2 regions of the Streptomyces sp. NPDC030991 genome follow, and region 2 is predicted to be linked to the other one. Evidence: riboswitches for the same ligand, from Rfam matches in the RefSeq annotation. Region 2 holds a riboswitch; the other holds the start of a gene.
The links. A riboswitch is a leader RNA that binds a small molecule or an ion and turns the genes downstream of it on or off. The one in region 2 is predicted to bind thiamine pyrophosphate.
Positions count from the first base shown of each region.

Region 1: linked by a shared signal. The riboswitch ahead of ACZ45E_RS36985 (purine-cytosine permease family protein) and the one ahead of thiO (glycine oxidase ThiO) in region 2 are both predicted to bind thiamine pyrophosphate.

Region 1 is NZ_JBVIFR010000033.1:13,713-18,871, forward strand. Features, by position in the region: gene ACZ45E_RS36970 (alanine--tRNA ligase-related protein) at 228-1,412, shown strand; gene ACZ45E_RS36975 (DUF4097 family beta strand repeat-containing protein) at 1,490-2,233, opposite strand; gene ACZ45E_RS36980 (hypothetical protein) at 2,584-2,988, shown strand; TPP riboswitch at 3,096-3,196, shown strand; gene ACZ45E_RS36985 (purine-cytosine permease family protein) at 3,188-4,606, shown strand; gene ACZ45E_RS36990 (response regulator transcription factor) at 4,689-5,159, shown strand, end outside.
Region 2 is NZ_JBVIFR010000024.1:76,805-81,963, reverse strand. Features, by position in the region: gene ACZ45E_RS33355 (thiazole synthase) at 55-849, opposite strand; gene thiS (sulfur carrier protein ThiS) at 856-1,056, opposite strand; gene thiO (glycine oxidase ThiO) at 1,053-2,258, opposite strand; TPP riboswitch at 2,256-2,368, opposite strand; gene ACZ45E_RS33340 (NAD(P)/FAD-dependent oxidoreductase) at 2,541-3,773, shown strand; gene ACZ45E_RS33335 (Rv2175c family DNA-binding protein) at 3,860-4,225, shown strand; gene thiE (thiamine phosphate synthase) at 4,298-4,945, shown strand; gene metF (methylenetetrahydrofolate reductase [NAD(P)H]) at 5,043-5,159, shown strand, end outside.

The DNA of each region.
Region 1 (5,159 bases), on a different contig from region 2:
CGCGTTACCGTGGCCCGTATGAACGTCATGGGGCCACGCACCACCGCGACCGCGCGAGCGACCAGCTCGCCGGTTGCCGCCGCCTGACGTCCTTCACCCCACCTCGGCGACCGGAGACGGCCCGCCGATGGTTCCGTGGCAGCTCCGCAAGGCTTCAGCCCGGTCTCCGGTGATCGTGCGGCCCCGTGTCCGGTGCCTCCCCGCCCCGTCGCGAAGGAGCCACCCCCATGAACACCGAATCCGTCACCCGCACGTTCGTCGAGTACTACGAGGAGCGCGGCCACCACCGCGTCACCGGCTCCACGCTGCTCCCGCCCCCCGGCGACCCCGTCCTCTTCACCACCTCCGGCATGCATCCGCTCACCCCGTACCTGGAGGGCCGGCCCCACGAGCGCGGGCGGCGGCTGGTCAACGTGCAGCGCTGTCTGCGGACCACGGACGTGGACGAGATCGGCGACGCCACCCATCTGACGGTCTTCGAGATGCTCGGCACCTGGTCGCTCGGCGACTACGAGGGCCCCCAGAGCCTCGACTGGGGACACCGCCTGCTCACCGAGGGTCTCGGCATCGATCCGGGGCTGCTCCACGCCACGGTCTTCGGCGGCGACGACCAGGTGGGCCAGGACACGGACTCCCTGCGCGTGTGGCAGGAGCGCGGGGTGCCGGTGGAGTGCACCGTCGAGGACAACTGGTGGTCCAACGGACCGACCGGCCCGTGCGGCCCCGACTCGGAGATCTTCCTCTGGACCGGTGACACGCCCCCGCGCTCGACACCCACCCGTGACGACCGCTGGGTCGAGGTGTGGAACCACGTGATGATGCGCCACCGTCGCCTGCCCGACGGCTCTCTCGTGCCGCTGCCGCAGCGCAACGTCGACACCGGGCTCGGCCTGGAACGGCTGGCCTCGCTGCTCCAGGGCGAGCGCTCGGTCTTCGACTGCGACGTCTTCGCTCCGTGGCGGCGCAGCGTGCCGGACCTGTGGCGGCTGGACGTACCGACGTCGCGTCTCGTCTGCGACCACCTGCGCTCGGCCATGGTGGTCATCGGGGACGGGGTGCGACCGGGCGCCACCGGCCGCGGCTACGTGCTGCGCAGACTGCTCCGCCGCGCCCTCACCGCCCTGTGGCGGGACGATCCCTCGCGTCAACTGGTCGACCTGCCCGAGGAGTTGACCCGGCACACGCTCGACCGCTTCCGCCAGACGACGGAGCCGGACGAGGTGCGCCGGGTGCTTCTCGACGAGGAACGCCGCTTCGCCGGTCTCCTCCGGCGCGGCCGTCAGGTGCTGGCCCGCCCCCGCTTCCGTGGCCCGCTCGACGAGGACGACCTGCGCTATCTGCACGACACGCACGGCCTGCCCCGGGAACTGGTGCTGAGCCTGCGCTGCGAGGAGCCCAGCCGGAGTTCGTAGGCCGCGTGCGTGCGGGCCTGGTGGGGCGGAGTGGAGTTCGCCGACAGGCTCGACGGAGGGGGTCCGACGAGCGGACTCTAGTCGCGGGCGGCGCGCACGTCACCGTTGACCGTGGTGAGCGCCATGGTGCGGGCGGGCCGTTCGCCGCCTGTGGGGAGCGTGATCAGAGGGTGGCCGTTCTCCGTCGTGGCGTCCACCCGGTAGGCGGGGGAGTCGTGGGGGACGGCGACGTCCACGGACCCGTTGACGGTCCGTGCGGAGATCCGCCGCGGAGCGGTGCCGCAGCCGAGCGTGACGTCGCCGTTGACCGTCCGCGCCCGCAGCGCCGAAGCGCGTACGGCCGTCGCCCGCACGGAACCGTTCCGGGTCGCGAGCCGCAGCGTCGCGGCGCTCTGCCCCGAACCCGTCACCGTCACATCGCCGTTGACCGTCGTCAGGTCGAGGGAGCCGGCCACCTCGGCGACATCGATGCCCGCGTTGCGCGCCGTGACGGTCACCGAGGTGCCGGCGGGTATGCCGATCTCCGGCATCCGGGGGCACGGCCGGTCGTGTCCCCGGCACGACAGATCCAGGACCTGCGTGCGGCCGTGCCGGGACCAGTGAGCGGCGACGGCCGGGTCGACGCCGGCCCGGTCGTCGTCGGTGGGCCGCAAGCGCACTCCGTTCTCCGTGGTGATCGTCAGACGCGGGGCCGAACCGGCCGGCCGGGCGTCCGTGCCGGCGGAGCGGCCGTGCCCGTCGTCGCCTCCGCACCCCGACAGGAGGGGGAGGGCCGCCAGCACGAGAGCCCCGGCGGCCAGCCGCCGGGCGGATGACTTCATCGCTGCCTTCATCCCGACCGACTGCCCCGTGCCGCGCTCCGCTCACGCGATCGCCTCGGCGGAGGCCCGCCGAGGCGATCGGAGGTACTCCACCCTCCGCCCGGAGGCGGAGGGTGGAGTGGCGGGCTCACTGCCGAACCCTCCCGGGAGGGGCTCGGGGCGATCCGTGTCGCACGAAGTCCCCTGTACAGCGAGGGTGAAACACGGGAAACCGACTGATGCTCCCCGGGGCGCCGCGAGATTGGCCGGAACCTCGTGCCGGACAGGGGGCGTGCGGTGCCCGGCACGGGGGTAGGCGCGCCCCACACGGGCTGCGTCGGCTGCGCCGCCCGCCGGCTGAGGGGTCGAGGATGGAGCGAGCGCGGGCGCGGTTTCCGGCGCGTTGGGAAGACGGGGGCGTCCTGGTCGTCGGCGCCGTCGACGCCGACGGAGAGTTCGATCGGGCCGCGGCGGCCGAGCTGTGCGCTCTGCTGACGCGCATGACACGGACCGGACAGCGGCTCTTCGTGGTGGACTTCGCCCGAGCCGGCCGCCGCGCCGCCGACGGCATCCGGCAGTTCGTCCGGGCGAGCCTGGAGGAAGAGGCGCTGCCGGACTGCTTCCTCACCGTCGTCGCCGGGACCATCGCGCGCCCCGTGCTGCTCGCCGAGGGCGCCGACCGCCTCTCGGGCGGCCTCCACGACACGGTCACCGACGCCGTCGAGGCCTGCTGGGCCGCGGCGCCAGAAGCCGGAGAAGCGGGCGTCCTGAACTAGGGCGTGTGTCGAAAGTCCCGCCGGCCGGCGGGACTCCGCCGTCGGCCTGGGCCCCGAGGGGGTGCCTTCGGTACGCGCCCGCCGAGCCGCTAGTGTTCGCATCCGTACTGCCCGACACGGGGTGCCCCGCGACATCGACGGGGCTGAGATCACACCCGTAGAACCTGAACCAGTTAGCACTGGCGGAGGGATGTCAGCGATGCCGATACCGCACGCTTCCTTGGACCCGCGCGCCGCCGAGCCGCACAGCGCGACCGCCTTCGACGGACGGATGCCCGCCGCGCCGGGGGACTGGCGGCCCGAGGCGCGGGGCATCGCGCCCGTCCCCGAGAACCACCGGTACGGCGGTGCCGGACGGCTGTTCACCGTGTGGTTCGCGCCGAACCTGACGATGAGCGGCGTCTTCACCGGCACGGTCGGCGTCGGCCTCGGCCTGGACTTCGCCACCGCGCTGGCCGCCGTGGTCCTGGGCACCGTGCTCGGCGCCGTGCCCACCGCGTACCTCGGCACCTGGGGCAGCCGCACCGGGGCCGGCCAACTGCCGCTGGCCGGACTGGCGTTCGGCCGTGGCGTCGTCGTGCCCGGCGCTCTGCAATGGCTGTCGTCCATCGCCTGGGACGCGCTCATCGGACTCTTCGGCGGAGACGCGCTCGCCCGGCTCTGCGGCTGGCCGTTCTGGCTCGGCGCGCTGGTGATGATGGCCGCCCAGGGCGCTTTCGGCGCGCTGGGCTACGAGGCGATCCACCGCCTGCAGAAGTGGATGACGGCCGTTCTGGCGGTCGCTTTCTGCGCCCTCGCGCTGCGGCTGGCGGACACCGGTGTCATCCCGCCCGGCCACGGCAGCGCCCACGGCGCCGACCGCGCCGGGGCGTTCGTCCTCACCGCCACCATCGCGCTGAGCCTGGCGATCTCCTGGGCCCCGTACGCCAGCGACTTCAGCCGGTACCTGCCGCGCACCACCTCGACGACCCGCATGTTCTGGTGCACGCTGGCCGGCGTCGTCGTGTCCTTCACCGCCGTGCAGGCGCTCGGACTCTGGGGCGCCTCCGTCTTCACCGACCAGACCGCCCAGGGCGTCGACACGCTGCTGGGCGGGGGAGCGGTCGGCTCGGCCGGACTCCTGGCCGTGGCGCTGGCCGCGCTGTGCAGCAACGCGATGAACGACTACAGCGGTTCGCTCGCCCTTCAGGTCGTCGGCGCCCGGCTGCCACGTCCCCTCGCCGCCGGTCTCGCCGCGCTCCTCGGCTTCCCGCTGGTGCTGTGGATGCACGCCGCCGACACCGCCGCCCGCTTCCAGAACGTGCTCCTGTTCGTCGGCTACTGGATCCCCGGCTTCGTGGCCGTCGTCCTCGTCGACTGGCTGGCCCGCTCCCGCGCCCGCGGCGGCGCCCCCATCGACCTCGCCGCGGAACACTCCCGCCGCCGGCCGCCGTGGCCCGCCCTGACGGCGTTCCTCGCCGCCTTCGCCGCCACGGTCCCGTTCATGAACACGTCCCTCTACGTCGGTCCCGTGGCCGAGGCGCTGCACGGCGCCGACCTCGGCTACTACGTCGCTTTCGTGACCGCCCTCGTCCTCTACGCCCCGGTCAGGCTGCGCTCGTCACCGGCACAGCGCTGAGGCGCGCCGCCCTCCCGCAGGCCCGCGCCCGGCCCGGGCACGACGCGGCTCGCCTACGATCTGCCAGGTGTGCGCACATGTCATGGTCGCTGAAGACGACGCGAAACAGGCCGAACTGGTCCGCCGCTACCTGGAGCGGGAAGGCCATGCCGTCACCGTCGTACGGGACGGGCGGCAGGCCATCGAGGAGGTCCGGCACCGGGAACCCGACCTCCTCGTCCTCGATGTGATGATGCCGCGGGCCGACGGCCTGGACGTCGTACGGGTGCTGCGGGCGGAGGCGCGCGAGACACCCGTGCTCATGCTGACGGCCCGCACCACCGAGGACGATCTGCTCCTCGGTCTCGACCTCGGGGCCGACGACTACATGACGAAGCCGTACAGCCCGCGCGAGTTGATGGCGCGGGTGCGCACCCTGCTGCGCCGCACCCACCGCGGCGGCCCCGCGTCACCGGGCTCCGCGGCGTTCAGGGTCGGTTCGCTGGTCGTCGATCCCGACCGGCACGAGGTGTCGGTCGACGGCGCCCCGGTGGAGTGCACGCCGGGCGAGTTC
Region 2 (5,159 bases):
GGGCCCGGGCCCGCTGCGGGACCGGGCCCGTACTGCAGCAGAGCTGTGACCCTCTCAGAAGGCGGGGCGCTCGGGGTCGAGACGGGCCAGGCCCGCGGTGGGCGAGGAGGCTTCGGCGAAGTGCCGCCTGGGGATGCGGCCCGCCCGGTACGCGAGCCGGCCCGCCTCCACCGCGTGCCGCATGCCCTCGGCCATGAGCACCGGTTCCTGGGCGCGGGTCACCGCGGAGGCGAGCATCACACCCGCGCACCCGAGCTCCATGGCGAGGGCCACGTCGGAGGCCGTGCCCGCGCCCGCGTCCAGGATCACCGGCACGCGCGCGTGCTCGACGATCAGCTGGAAGTTGTGCGGGTTGCGGATGCCGAGCCCGGAGCCGATGGGGGAGCCGAGCGGCATGATCGCCGCGCACCCCACGTCCTCCAGCTTGCGGGCCATGACCGGGTCGTCATTGGTGTAGGGCAGGACCGTGAACCCGTCGTCGACCAGGGTCTCGGCGGCGTCCAGGAGCTCGATCGGGTCGGGCAGCAGGGTGCGCTCGTCCGCGATCACTTCCAGTTTGACCAGGTTCGTGCCCAGGGCCTCGCGCGCGAGGCGGGCCGTGAGTACGGCTTCGCCCGCTGTGAAGCAGCCTGCCGTGTTCGGGAGCACCTGAATGCCGAGTTTTTCCAGGACGGAGAGGACCGAGCCGTGCACCGTCGCGTTCACGCGGCGCATCGCCACCGTGGTGAGTTCGGTGCCGGAGGCGGTCAGGGAGCGTTCCAGGACGTCGAGGCTCGGGGCGCCTCCCGTGCCCATGATCAGGCGCGAGGAGTACGTGGTGCCTCCGAGGACGAAAGCGTCGTCGGCCATGGCGAGTCAGCCTCCTTGTACGGCTGTGAGGACTTCGACGCGGTCCCCGTCGGAGAGCGCGGTCGCGGACCACCGGGTGCGCGGCACGACGGTCTCGTTGAGAGCGGCGGCGACGCCGGAGTGTGCTGTGGTGAGGGTGGTGACGAGGGCTTCGAGAGTGGTGCCGGCGCTCACCGCGCGCTGTTCACCGTTGACGGACACGTTCATGCGGGCTGCTCCAAGGAGGCGTCACTGGTGCGGTCGCCCGAGCCCCCGGGGCCCTGGCCGGTAAAGCGCCCCGGGGTGAACGGGCGGGCCTCCTCCGGGAGTTCACCGGTGGTCAGGACCTCGGCCATGACGTCCCCGGTGATCGGCGTGAGCAGCACGCCGTTGCGGTGGTGGCCGGTGGCGAGGAGGAGGCCGGGCAGGGCCGTCGGGCCGAGGAGCGGGGCGTTGTCGGGCGAGCCGGGGCGCAGGCCCGCGCAGGTCTCGGTCAGGGGCAGTTCCGTGATGCCGGGGACGAGCTCGTGGGCGTCGCGCAGCAGTTCGTAGACCCCGCCCGCCGTGACCGTCGTGTCCCAGCCGAGCTCCTCGCTGGTGGCGCCCACGACGAGCTCGCCGTTGACGCGCGGTACGAGGTAGAGGTGGCTGCCGCGGACGACCGCGCGCACCGTACGGCTGAGGAACGGCGCGTACGAGGGGGGCACCGTCAGCCGCAGCACCTGGCCCTTGACCGGGCGGACCGGGGGCAGCACCTCGGCCGGGAGCCCCGCGAGCCGCCCGCTGCGGCTGCCCGCCGCGAGCACCGTCCGGTCGGCCGCCCGCGCGGTGCCGTCGGCCAGCAGCACACCGCGCGCCCGGTCCCGTTCGACCAGGAGCCGGTCGGCCCGGACCCGGTGGAAGACCACGCCCGCACGCTCGCAGGCCGTCACAAGGGCGCCCGCGAGCCTTCTCGGGTCGATCTGGTGGTCACCGTCGACCCGCAGGCCCCCGCGTACGCCCGGCGCGAGCATCGGCTCAAGCCGGCGGCAGTCGCGGCCCGACAGCCACTCGGACTCCAGCCCCGACTTCCTCTGCAGCGCGTGCAGTTCACGCAGGTGCGCCCGGTCGTCCGCGTCCAGCGCGACCGCCAGCGTGCCGCACGCGCGGTAGCCGAGTTCCTGGCCGGTGGCCTCGGACAGCTCGGCCGCGAACTCGGGGTAGCGGCGCGCGGACTCGACGTTCAGGGCGAGCAAGGTCTGCTCGCCGTAGTGGAGTTCGGTGACGGCGGCCAGCATGCCGGCCGCCACCTGGGCGGCCCCGCCGCCCGGTTCGGGGTCCACGACCGCTACGGACAGACCGCGCTGCGCGGCCCGCCACGCGGTGACCAGACCGATGATGCCGCCCCCGACGACCAGTACGTCGGTGGCTTCGGTGGGAGTGCGCGACATGGGCGTCCAGCCCCTCCCTTCGCCGGCATGACCCGGATCAGGTTCGTACGGTCGGAGGCCGCCCAGCCTCCCTCTCAGCCCGCTGCGTACGGGCTCCCGCGAGTGCTTTACGTCGGCCACCCTAACTCGTGCGCAGGACCCTCAGTAAGGGAGCCTGCGGGCCGTGACCCGTGGGCGCGGCGCCCCTTGATCGCTAAACCGGTGACACGTGTGCAGGACGTCACGGCGCGGGAGTGGCCCGCGCCGCTGACTGACGCAAGATCAGGTGCTTAAGGTGATCCGATGAGCGAGCAGCGGAGCGGCAACGGAACACCTCCAGGACAGCGGCGCGTCGTCGTCGTCGGCGCGGGCATGGCCGGCGTGCAGACGGCCGTGGCCCTGCGAGAACAGGGCTTCGCCGGCTCCGTCACGCTGCTCGGCGCCGAGCCCCACCCGCCCTACGACCGGCCGCCGCTCTCCAAGGCCGTCCTGCTCGGCAAGGCCGACGGTTCCGCCTTCGACGTGGACTTCGAGGCGCTCGGCGTCACCCTTGAGGTGGGCCGCGTGGTCACCGGGCTGCGCCCCGGCGACCACGAGCTGGACACGGCCGCCGGGCCGGTCCCCTACGACGTGCTCGTCGTCGCCACCGGCGCCGAACCCGTCCGGCTGCCGGGCACCGAAGCCGTCCCCGACGTCCATCTGCTGCGCACCCTGGACGACGCGGAGCGGCTGCGGCCCGTCCTGGCGGAACAGCGCGACGTGGTGGTCGTGGGCGCCGGGTGGATCGGTGCCGAGTTCGCCACCGCCGCCCGCGAGGCCGGTTGCCGGGTCACCGTCGTGGAGGCCGCCGGGCGACCGCTGGCCGGGGCGCTGCCCGCCGAGATGGCGGCGCCCATGGCGGCCTGGTACGCGGACGCCGGAGCCCGGTTGCGTACCCACGCGCGCGTGGAGCGCGTCGAGCCGGGCTTCGTGGTCCTGGACGACGGGACGCGGCTGCCCGCCGGGGCCGTCGTCGTCGGCATCGGCGCCCGCCCGGCCACCGGCTGGCTGGCCGGTTCCGGCATCGGCCTGGGTGCCCACCGCGAGGTACTGGCGGACGCGAGCCTGCGCACGTCCCTGCCCGACGTGTACGCCGTCGGGGACTGCGCCTCGTTCCCCTCGGGGCGCTACGGGGAGCGGCTGCTGGTCCACCACTGGGACAACGCCCTCCAGGGGCCGCGCACGGTCGCGGCGAACATCATCGGTGAGACACCGGCGGTGTACGACCCGGTGCCCTACTTCTGGTCCGAGCAGTTCGGCCGCTTCGTGCAGTACGCGGGCCATCACGGCGCCGCCGACACGACGGTGTGGCGCGGCGACCCCACCGGCGCGGCCTGGTCGGTCTGCTGGCTGCGCGAGGGCGCCCTGGTGGCCGTGCTGGCCGTCGGCAAACCCCGCGACCTGGCGCAGGGCCGCAAACTCATCGACGCGGGCACCGTGCTGGACCCGGACCGGCTCGCCGACCCGGCCCGACCCCTGAAGTCCGCCGTGGCCTGACCGGTCGGGCCGCCACCGCGGGGCTGGAACACCTGGTCGGCCCGCCCCGGCTTCCGACTGTCAGTCCGGGATGGCACGCTTGTCCCGTGACCGAGATTGACGCAAAGATCGATGCTCTCGTCCCCGACTGGCTCACCCTCCCCGACATCGCCGAGCAATTCGGCATCGAGGTGACGCGTGTGCGACAGCTGGTGAAAGAGGGCCAGGTGATCGCCGTACGCCGTGGTGAGAACAGGGCGCTGCACGTGCCCGCCGCCTTCATCGACGACGACAAGATCGTCAAGGGCCTCACCGGCACCCTGACGCTCCTGCGGGACGACGGCTTCAGCGACGCGGAGATGCTGGAGTGGCTCTTCACCCCCGACCCGACCCTGCCGGGCACGCCCGCGCAGGCCCTGAGCGAGAATCGCGGCACGGAGGTGAAGCGTCGCGCCCAGGCGCTCGCCGTCTGACCTGACAACCGTCCGGCGTGCGCACCACGGCCTCGTGGTGCGCACGTCATCGACACCAACGGGGGATGTCCCATGGCCGACCCGAAGCGCGCGCAGCTCGCCGATGCCCGGCTCTACCTGTGCACCGACGCCCGCAAGCGCCAAGGCGACCTGCCGGAGTTCCTCGACGCCGTGCTGGCCGGCGGTGTGGACATCGTCCAGCTGCGCGACAAGGGCATGGAGGCCGGCGAGGAGCTGGAACACCTCGCCGTCTTCGCCGAGGCGGCCCGCCGCCACGGCAAGCTCTTCGCGGTCAACGACCGGGCGGACGTCGCTCACGCGAGCGGCTCGGACGTGCTCCACCTGGGCCAGGGCGACCTGCCCGTCCCCGCGGCCCGCGCCCTCCTCGGCGAGGACGTCCTCCTGGGCCGCTCCACGCACGCCGACACGGAGGCCGCCGCGGCCGCCGTCCAGGAGGGCGTGGACTACTTCTGCACCGGCCCCTGCTGGCCGACCCCGACCAAGCCCGGCCGGCCCGCCCCCGGTCTCGACCTGGTGCGCCACACCGCGGGCCTCGGCACCGACCGCCCCTGGTTCGCCATCGGCGGCATCGACCTGGGGAACCTGGACGAGGTCCTGGAGGCCGGCGCCCGGCGCGTCGTCGTCGTCCGCGCCCTCACGGAGGCCGACGATCCGGCCGCCGCGGCGGCCGAGTTCGCCAAGCGTCTGCGTTCGATGTGACCCCTGGGAAACGCCGCCGAGAAGCGGCGTCGAGCGCACCTGTCCGCAAGGTGGACGGGGATTAGGGGCTACCGGATTCCGTCAGTAACCTGCCCGTATGGCCTTTGGCACCGCTTCCACCAGGACTGATCGAGCCCGCACCGTGCGCGACATGCTCGCGGCCGGGAAGACCACGTACTCGTTCGAGTTCTCCGCGCCGAAAACCGCGAAGGGC